3 regions of the Micromonospora sp. DH14 genome follow, and region 1 is predicted to be linked to each of the others. Evidence: riboswitches for the same ligand, from Rfam matches in the RefSeq annotation. Region 1 holds a riboswitch; each other region holds the start of a gene.
What was found. Region 1 has a riboswitch for cobalamin ahead of QCZ28_RS17655 (hypothetical protein). Riboswitches for the same ligand answer to the same signal wherever they lie in the genome.

Region 1 (3,273 bases):
CTCGCCCGGGCTGAGCCACAGGCCGCCGAAGGCCCCGGTGGCGCACTGCTGCGCGGTCAGCCGGGTGACGGTCACGGCCGGCGGCGTGACGCCGGCCCGCTTGAGCGCGAGCAGCGCGGTCGCGTGGGTCAACGGTCCGCTCGATCCGGCGAAGTCACCGGCGGCGGCGCAGCCGGCGTCGAAGTCGGTCGCGGCGCACACCCGATCGGTGAGCGTGGCGATCAGGTCCCGGTCGCCGAACGCCCGGGGGTCGTCGCCGGTGATCGTGGCGAGGAGCGCGAGGTTGGCGACGTTGGCGGTGTGCGGTGGCGCGGTGACGCCGTTCGGGAAGATCGCGTCGTCGACGTGTGCCCGGAGGTAGCCGACGATCTTCGCGAGGGTCTGCTCCTGACCGCCGGTCCCGGCCAGGGCGGTGGCGACGGCAATGGTCCGGTAGTAGTCGACCCCGCCGTTGTCGACGTGGTCGCCGTCGGTGAGCTGCCCCACCAGGTAGCTCGCGACGGCCTTGACCTGGGCCTCCGTCGGCCGCGCCGGCTCGGTCGGAGTCGTGGTCGGTGTGGGAGTTGCGGTCGGGGTCGGGGTCGGGCCGCTGGCGCGTACCGACGCGGGGGTGAAGCTCGGCGCGCCGGTGGTGCCGCCGATGTCGGTGCCGCCGAAGACCCACGCCTCGACCTCACCCGGGCCCGGCCGCTGCGACATCGCACCGAGTGGACTGTAGGTCCAGTGGTCCTGCCCGGCCGGGGCGATCCAGTAGGACCAGTAGGCCGTCGCCGGCGGGGTCAACTGGCACGCCTCGTCGGCCGGCGTGGGGCGTTCGGCACCGGCGTCGAAGTCGGGCGAGCCGATCCGGCAGATGAACCCAGGCCCGTCGTGGGCGGTGCCGGTCGTCGTGAAGCCCGCCTCGTGCAGCAGATCCAGACCTGTGGTCGGGGTGGCGTCGCAGCCGCGCAACAGTGGTCCACCCCAGGCGCCGAAGTCGACAGCGACGATCGCGCCCTGGGTCGGGGTGCAGGACTCCAGCGGATCGGCGATCGCCGCGCAGGTCGGCACCACCAGCGTCACCGCGCCGAGCACCGCTGCGGCGACAACCGCCAACCACGCCGCAGGAACGCGCGACGTGCGACTGACCAGTGAGGACATGGCGACTCTCTCGGGGGCTAGCGGCGCAGGCGCGGACGCGGACCCCGAGGACAAACCCCGGAAACCTGACTCCGCGCCGTGTACCTCGACGGCGCTGCGGTGCACTATCCAGCCAGGTAATCCGACTCGTCCCGAGAACGGGACCTACGGCTGCGGGCCAGCGCCGGACTTTGACCGGCTTCCCCTGACTGCTGGATCGGGGTCATCGGACCACAACCGCGACCACGCCGTCAACGCGAGAACGTGTCATGTACCTAACAGCGCGCGGTAGGGGCCTCCTCCCATACGGTGACCGCGTCATCGCGTGGGGGAACCCGGTGGAAACCCGGGGCTGACGCGCAACGGTGAGGACGGTTGGCCGTCCCGAGCCCGACTACCCACGTGGTGACGCAGCACCTGCGGTATCCGTCCCACGCGTCCTGCGGCCGGCCCGCCCCGCTCCGCCGGCTTTCCCGCTGGGTCCCGGGTCGAGGCAGTCGTGCCCCCGTACCCCCAAGGAGACCCGATGTCCTCGCGCCTATTCTCCGGCAGTCCCCGGAGACGTCTCGCGACAGTTCCCGCCGCCGCGCTGATCGCCACGGTCGTCGCTGTCACCGCCGGTGCAGCGCCCGCCGCCGCGACCTCAACGGCGGCGCAGATCGCCACCGCCAAGACCAACGGTGTCGCCTACCTGCGGACCCTGCAGGCCGCCGACGGCAGCTACGCCAGCGGCGGGTTGTCCAACGAGTGGGCGTTCAGCGCGTTCGCCCCCGCCGGCGTCGCGGCCGTCGACGTCTACCCCAGCGGTGACACGACCAAGAACGCCCGCACCGTCTACCGCAACCAACTCTCCGCCGCGTCCTGGCCGAGCACCACACCGGTGGTCACCGACTACGAGCGTGGGGTGCTGAACGCCTACGCCGCCGGCATCGACCCCGCCCGGGTCTCCCCCACCCGCAACCTGATCGCCGACACCATCGCCTACTGGCAGACCGGCTCGGCCGGCTACTACGGCCCGCCGGCCAACTTCAACGGCACCGTCTTCGGCACTCTCGCCCTGGCCGGCGCGAAGACCCAGGCCGGCACCGCCCGGGTGCCACAGGCCCTGCTCAACCTCTCGATCACCCGGATCCGCAACAACCAGCACACCGACGGCGGCTGGACCTTCACCCAGGCCGAGGGCAACCCCACCCAACTCGCCACCGCCAGCGACATCGACATGACCGGCGCCGCCATGGCCGCCCTCTGCGCCGCCGGCGTGCCCAACACCGACACCGACGTCGTGCAGGCGAAGAACTTCCTCAAGAGCAAGCTCGTCAACGCCTCCGGCGCCTTCACCTCGATGTTCGGCATCAACACCGACTCCAACGCCTGGGCGGTCTCCGGCCTGAACGCCTGCGGCATCCCGAGCCAGGGCACCGACTTCACCACCACCGCCGGCAAGACCCCGATCGACTTCCTCCGCGCGCAGCAGCTGAGCGGCGGCGGGTTCAAGTACCTGCCCACCAACACCACCCCGTCGGCGTACGCCTCCATCGACGCGGTCCGCGCGCTCGCCGGCGCGGGCTACACCGCCGCTCCCCCGACCCCGGTCACCACTGGCGCGCCCACCTGGGTCGCGGCGAGCGGATTCACCGCCGGCACCGCCACCCGGCTCGCCGTGATCATCGACAACGGCAGCGGCAGCATCACGCCGTGCGCGGTCACGCTGACGCCGACCGCCGCCACCACCACCCTCGGCGCCGTGCTGGACGCCGCCGTCGGCGCGGCCGTTCCGAGCGGGTGCGTCACCGCCCTCATCCCGACCAGCGGAACCGGCACCATCACCGCTATCAACGGCCTTGCCAACAGCGGCTCCTCGACCTGGAAGGTGTCCAGGGACGGCGGCACCGCGGCCACCGCGACCCGCGGAACGATCGTGACCGTCGGCGACACCATCTACCTGCGCTACGGCGTCTGACAAACCTGCGTCCCGTCGACGTGACCAGCGGCAGCGGGTGAGCCGGCCGCTGGTTACGTCAACGTCGGGCCGGCTACCCGCACGAATCGTCGACAGGCTCGGCAGTGCGAGGATGCACTTCTGAGTCTTGGGCCTGTGCTTCGTGTTTGGCGGTCCCGGCGAGGCGGCCCTCCAGGCGGGCGAGGCGACGCCGG
Region 2 (3,273 bases), on a different contig from region 1:
CGGCCGTCATCGGTTCGGCGTGGCTGGAGACGTACCACAGGTAGTCGTCCTGGAGCAGTCGGCGGACCAGGCCCAGGTCGGGGCCGTCGTCGGGTCGGCGCAGGTGTGCCGGCGGCGGGTAGAAGCAGTCGCCCAGCAGCATGACGCCCGAGTCCGGCACCAGCACGACGGTCGAGTCCGGCGCGTGCCCACCGCCGACGTGGCGTAGCCCGACTCCGGCCGGCAGTTCGTCGACGTCGGCGAAGGTCCGGGTCGGCGGCAGGACGACGAAGTCCGTCCAGGAGTCGATCGCGCGTGCGCGGGCCCGGAAGCTCGGGCCGAGGCGAGGATCGGCGCGTATCTGTTCGTCCAGGTAGCGGTGACTCCACGGCCGGGCGGCTTCGGCGCGCAGCAACGGCACGGCCGCATCGTGCGCGACGATCTCCACCGCGGGCCAGGCGCAGGCGCCCCAGACGTGGTCCCAGTGGTGATGGGTGTAGACCAGCCAGCGCGGCTGCGGCAGGCCGGCGGCGGTCAACGCGGCCCGGATCTCGCGGGCGTGCGCGGGGCTCTGCCCGGCGTCGATCATCACACTGCCGCGTTCGTCGGCGACGAAGGCGACGCCAGCCTGGACCGCCTCCGGGTCGGGATCGCCCGGGCAGAGCCAGACCCGGCCGGCCAGGTGGTGGAACTGCGGGGCGACCATGGTGATCGACCTCCGAGATTGATCACGGACACTGGTGTGGCGTTCGCCGATCCTAGGCCAGGGCGCCGTCTGCCAACGCCCGCCGGACGATCGGCGCAGGCCAGGGTAGGTGCGTCATCCCTTTGCTCTGCTTACCTATGGGCACCGGGCACGGAGAGTGACTGGTGCACATAGGTAAGCAGAGCAAAGGGAGAGTGGCATTGATGCGGGGCATTGCGACGTGCGGGTGGGAGGTCGCACCAATCGGTGAAACTCGATGAACAGCACCCGCCTGGCGGCGCTGGAGCCGGCGTTGACCGGCGGCGCGGGGGTGTGGCAGCATTCGCAGCCTGACGGCAGTGAAGGAAGTCGGTGCGAATCCGACGCGGTCCCGCCACTGTCACCGGGGAGCGATCCCCCCTCGTGAGTCACGGCCGTGTGTCTGCGGTTGGAAGGCCGGGGGAGAGCGTCGATCCGGAAGCCAGGATACTTCGGCCGTCGGGACGTACCCCAGGGCGTGGACACCCGAGGAGGACCCGATGACGCATGGCGTCTCTGTGACCGACGATCACCGTCGCGAACCGAGCGGCGGACGCCCCGCCGCGCCCCGACCCGGCCGCACCGACGCGCCGGCATCCGCACGCTCCCGCGCCGTTCACCGCTGAGTTCCCCACCGCGCCACCCGTCGCCGTCGGCCCCGCGCCGGTGAGCCGCCCGGGTCGCGGTGCCTGCTGAACCCCGCGCCCATCCCACGTCGCCAGTTCGCCTCGGCGAGCGCGTCGACGTCACTTTCCGGAGCCTGCCGTGCGCATCCTGCTGCTCTCCACCGCCGACACCGACCTGCTGGCCGCCCGCGCCAGCGGCGCCGACTACCGGTTGGCCAACCCCGCGCGGGTCACCCTCGAGGAGGTGCCCGCCCTGCTCGACGGGGTCGCCCTCGTCGTCGTACGCCTGCTCGGCGGCCGGCAGGCGTGGCCCGACGGCCTCGCCACGGTGCTCGCCACCGGCGTGCCCACGGTGGTGCTCGGCGGCGAGGCGACACCCGACGCGGAGCTGATGGCCAGTTCCACAGTGCCGTCCGGTGTCGCGACCCAGGCGCTGGCGTACCTGGTCGAGGGCGGCCCGGACAACCTGGGACAGTTGGCGCGGTTCCTCTCCGACACGGTGCTGCTCACCGGCGAGGGGTTCGCCCCGCCCGCGCGTACCCCGGCGTACGGGGTGCACGGCGCGCACCTGGCCGACCCGTACCGGCCCACAGTGGGAATCGTCTTCTACCGGGCACACGCCCTCGCCGGCAACACCGGCTTCATCGACGTGCTGGTCGAGGCGGTCCGGGCGGCCGGCGGCAACCCGCTGCCGATCTTCTGCGGCTCCCTGCGCGGGCTGACCGCCGACGCCGGCCCGCTCGGGCTCTTCGCCCGCTGTGACGCGCTGCTGGTCACCGTGCTCGCGGCCGGCGGTGCGGTCGCCGCCGACGCCTCCGGCGGCGGCGACGAGGATGCCTGGGACGTCGGCGCACTGGCCGCCCTGGACGTGCCGGTCATCCAGGCGCTCTGCCTCACCAGCACCCGGGCGCAGTGGGCCGACAGCGACGCCGGGCTGTCCCCGTTGGACGCCGCCATGCAGGTGGCCATCCCCGAGTTCGACGGCCGGATCGTCACCGTGCCGTTCTCGTTCAAGCAGATCGACGCCGACGGGCTCTCGGTCTACGCCGCCGACCCCGAGCGGGCCGCCCGGGTCGCCGGGATCGCGGTGCGCCACGCCCGGCTGCGGTACGTGCCGGCCGCCGACAAGCGTGTCGCGGTGGTGCTCAGCTCGTACCCGACGAAGCACTCCCGGGTCGGCAACGCGGTCGGCCTGGACACCCCGGCGTCGGCGGTGCGGCTGTTCGCCGCGCTCGCGGACGCCGGCTACCACCTGGGCGACGGCCCGGTGCCCACCGACGGCGACGCGCTCATCCACGCGCTGATCGCCGCCGGTGGCCACGACGTGGAGTGGCTCACCCCCGAGCAGCTGGCCGGCGCCGAGGCGCGGGTACCGGGGCAGACCTACCGGCGCTGGTTCGACCAGGTCCCGGCCGAGCTGCGCGAGCGGATCACTGAACACTGGGGTGAGCCGCCCGGCGAGCTGTACACCGACGGCGGCGACGTCGTGCTCGCCGGGCTGCGCTTCGGCAACGTGGTGCTGCTGATCCAGCCGCCGCGCGGCTTCGGGGAGAACCCGATCGCCATCTACCACGACCCGGACCTGCCACCGAGTCACCACTACCTGGCCGCGTACCGCTGGTTGACCGCGCCGGTCGCGGACGGCGGCTTCGGCGCGGACGCCGTGGTGCACCTCGGCAAGCACGGCACCCTGGAGTGGCTGCCCGGCAAGGGCCTCGGCCTGGCCGCCGACTGCGCGCCCGACGCGGTCCTCGGCGACCTGCCGCTGGTGTACCCGTTCATCGTCAACGACCCCGGCGAGGGCACCCAGGCCAAACGGCGGGCGCACGCCGTGGTCGTCGACCACCTGGTCCCGCCGATGGCCCGCGCCGAAACCTACGGCGACCTGGCCAAACTGGAGCAACTGCTCGACGAGTACGCCACCGTGCAGGCCCTCGACCCGGC
Region 3 (3,273 bases), on a different contig from region 1:
GCGGCCGGCGAGTCGAACGGCAGCCGCAGGGTGAAGAAGACGTCCTGCAGGCCCATCAGCCCGAGCCCGACCGGCCGCCAGCGGGGGTTGCTCGCCGCCGCCTGCGCGGTCGGGTAGTAGTTGATGTCGATGACCCGGTCGAGGAAGGTCACCGCGGTCCGCACCGTGGCGCGCAGCCGCTCCCAGTCGATGCCGCCGTCGGCGAGGTGGGCGGCGAGGTTCACCGAGCCCAGGTTGCACACGGCGGTCTCGGCGTCGCTGGACACCTCGACGATCTCGGTGCAGAGGTTGGACAGGTGCACCACGTTGCCCGGCTCGGCGGTCTGGTTGCACAGCCGGTTCGACGCGTCCTTGAAGGTCATCCAGCCGTTGCCGGTCTGGGCCAGGGTGCGCATCATCGTGCCGTACAGCTCCCGCGCCGGGACCTGCCGCACGTACCGGCCCTGCGCCTCGGCCTCCCGGTACGCGGCGTCGAACCGCTCCCCCCACAGGTCGGGCAGATCGGGCACCTCGTGCGGGTCGAACAGCGACCACATCTCGTCGGCCTCGACCCGGCGCATGAACTCGTCCGGGATCCAGTTGGCCAGGTTCAGGTTGTGGGTGCGCCGGGCGTCCTCGCCGGTGTTGTCCCGCAGGTGCAGGAACTCCTCGATGTCCGGGTGCCACGGCTCCAGGTAGACGCAGGCGGCGCCCTTGCGCCGGCCACCCTGGTTGACCGCCGCCACGCTCGCGTCCAGGGTGCGCAGCCACGGCACGATCCCGTTGGACTGCCCGTTGGTGCCCCGGATCAGCGCGCCGCGGGAGCGGACCCGGGAGTACGCGATGCCGATGCCACCGGCGAACTTGGACAGGTTGGCGACCTGGGCGTACCGGGCGTAGATCGAGTCCAACTCGTCGAGCGGGGAGTCGACCAGGTAGCAGGAGGACATCTGGGTGTGCCGGGTCCCGGAGTTGAACAAGGTCGGTGAGCTGGGCAGGTAGGCCAGGCTGGACATCAGTCGGTAGAAGCCGACCGCCTCGTCCGCCGTCCGGGACAGGCCGCAGGCCACCCGCAGCAGCCAGTACTGCGGGGTCTCCAGCACCAGTCGGTTGGTGGGGTGGCGCAGCAGGTAGCGGTCGTACACGGTGCGCAGGCCGAAGTACTCGAACCGGCGGTCGCCGTCCGGGTCGACGGCGGCATCGAGGGTCGTGGCGTGTGCGGCGACGAACGCGGCGGTGTCGTCGCCGATCAGACCCTCGGCGTGGCCGACCCGGATCGCCGCGCTGAACGAGGTGATGCCCTGCCGGCGTACCTCCTTGTCGACGTAGCCGGCCAGCAGCCGCGCGGCGAGGCGGGAGTACTGCGGCTCCTCGCCGATCATCTCGGCCGCGGTCTGGATGGAGAGCCGGTCCAGTTCGGCGGTGGTGGCGCCGTCGTAGAGGCCGCTGATGGTGCGGGTGGCCACCCGCATCGGGTCGACGTCGGTCAGGTCGTCGGCCCACCGCTCGACCGCCCGGACGATCTTGTTCACGTCCACGGGCTCGGTAGCGCCGTCGCGCTTGCGGACCCGCATCGGCGTCCGCCGCGCGGGCGTGTCGGCGGCGGCCGGGACTACCTGGGTGACTGTCACCACTCGCTCCTCGGAGTTCGAGACCTGGTGGCCCGGACGCGAGGAGACAGACACCGACGGACGCCACGCCGGCGCGGCGTGGGATCAGGTGGCGTCAGCCGTCCCACGCGGCCTCGGACCGCCGCGCACCCGGGTGCGGGTACGCGGCGCGCTGGCAGGTCTTCGGACTCGCGGGCACGACCGGGCTCGCCGGTCTCCTAGTGGCCGTCGCTTCCCAGGCCGATGGGTGGCCCAGTGCTGATGACGGCGGTCGTTCCCACTCACCGCTGCGGGACAGTCCCGGATTTCCACCGGGTTCCCTGTTGCCTCGACCGCGCCGGATGAGCGGCCGAACCAGCTGCGCTCGACACCATATATAGGGACGCAGCCGTTGTCACACCCCACATGTCGGTTTCGGGCGTGTCGGCGGCCAGCGCGGTGACCACCGTCACCACCCGGGCCGCGCACGCCGCCCCGGAGGACGCCGGCACCGGGGGCACGATTCTCCGCGCCGGTGTTGACAATGGTCAGTGGACCGACACCCGACACAAACATCATATGTCTGGGTGTCCGTAGTGATCGACAACGTTGACGCGCTCAACGAGCCGTCCGTATACTCCTAGTTATCATCTGATCTTTAGCCTAGCCGGGCGAGGAGCGCATGCCGCAGATCACTGCCGTCACCGTCGAGGACGTCCGCTTCCCCACCTCCCTGACCGCTGACGGGTCAGACGCCATGAACAAGGACGGCGACTACTCGGCGGCCTACGTCGTGCTGCACACCGACGGCGTCGACGGCGCGGGCGCGCCGCTCGCGGGGCACGGGCTGACCTTCACCATCGGCCGTGGCAACGACATCGTCGCGGCGGCGGCGGTCCACCAGGCACAGCGCCTCGTGGGCCTGGACGTGGCGACGATGGCGGCGGACATGGGCGCCGTCTACCGCCTCCTGACCTCCGACTCGCAGCTGCGCTGGCTCGGCCCCGAGAAGGGCGTCGTCCACCTGTCGCTGGCGGCCGTGCTGAACGCGTCGTGGGACCTGGCCGCCCGGGTCGCCGACAAGCCACTGTGGCGGCTGCTCGTCGACATGTCCCCCGAGCAACTCGTCGACATCGCGGACCTGCGCTACCTCTCCGACGCTTTGACCCGGGACGAGGCGTTGGCCATCCTGCGCGCCAAGGAAGGCACGAAGGCCGCCCGCCTCGCCGAGCTCGACCGGACCGGCTACCCCGCCTACACCACCTCGGCGGGCTGGCTCGGCTACGGCGACGACAAGCTGCGCCGGCTGTGCCAGGAGGCGGTGGACAGCGGCTACGGCTACGTCAAGCTCAAGGTCGGCGCCAACCTCGACGACGACATCCGCCGCTGCGCGATCGCCCGGGAGATCCTCGGCCCGGACCGCAACCTGATGATCGACGCCAACCAGGTGTGGGATGTCGGCCAGGCCATCGAGTGGGTCACCGCCCTCGCCCGGTTCAAGCCGCTCTGGATCGAGGAGCCGACCAGCCCCGACGACATCCTCGGCCACGCCGCCGTCCGCCGTGCCGTCGCTCCGATCGGCGTGGCCACCGGCGAGCACTGCCACAACCGGGTGATGTTCAAGCAGCTGTTCCAGGCCGAGGCCATCGACTTCTGCCAGCTCGACACCGGCAGGTTGGCCAGCATCAACGAGATCGTCGCCGTG

Region 2: linked by a shared signal. The riboswitch ahead of cobN (cobaltochelatase subunit CobN) and the one ahead of QCZ28_RS17655 (hypothetical protein) in region 1 are both predicted to bind cobalamin.
Region 3: linked by a shared signal. The riboswitch ahead of QCZ28_RS18960 (ribonucleoside-diphosphate reductase subunit alpha) and the one ahead of QCZ28_RS17655 (hypothetical protein) in region 1 are both predicted to bind cobalamin.

What each region holds. Positions count from the first base shown of each region.
Region 1 covers NZ_JARVKT010000012.1:79,845-83,117, reverse strand. Annotated here, with positions in the region: gene QCZ28_RS17660 (prenyltransferase/squalene oxidase repeat-containing protein) at 1-1,140, opposite strand, end outside; cobalamin riboswitch at 1,234-1,365, opposite strand; cobalamin riboswitch at 1,418-1,540, shown strand; gene QCZ28_RS17655 (hypothetical protein) at 1,646-3,079, shown strand; gene QCZ28_RS17650 (hypothetical protein) at 3,153-3,273, opposite strand, start outside.
Region 2 covers NZ_JARVKT010000003.1:187,956-191,228, reverse strand. Annotated here, with positions in the region: gene QCZ28_RS06770 (MBL fold metallo-hydrolase) at 1-685, opposite strand, end outside; cobalamin riboswitch at 1,027-1,156, shown strand; gene cobN (cobaltochelatase subunit CobN) at 1,469-3,273, shown strand, end outside.
Region 3 covers NZ_JARVKT010000013.1:150,353-153,625, reverse strand. Annotated here, with positions in the region: gene QCZ28_RS18960 (ribonucleoside-diphosphate reductase subunit alpha) at 1-1,553, opposite strand, end outside; cobalamin riboswitch at 1,746-1,963, opposite strand; gene QCZ28_RS18955 (enolase C-terminal domain-like protein) at 2,251-3,273, shown strand, end outside.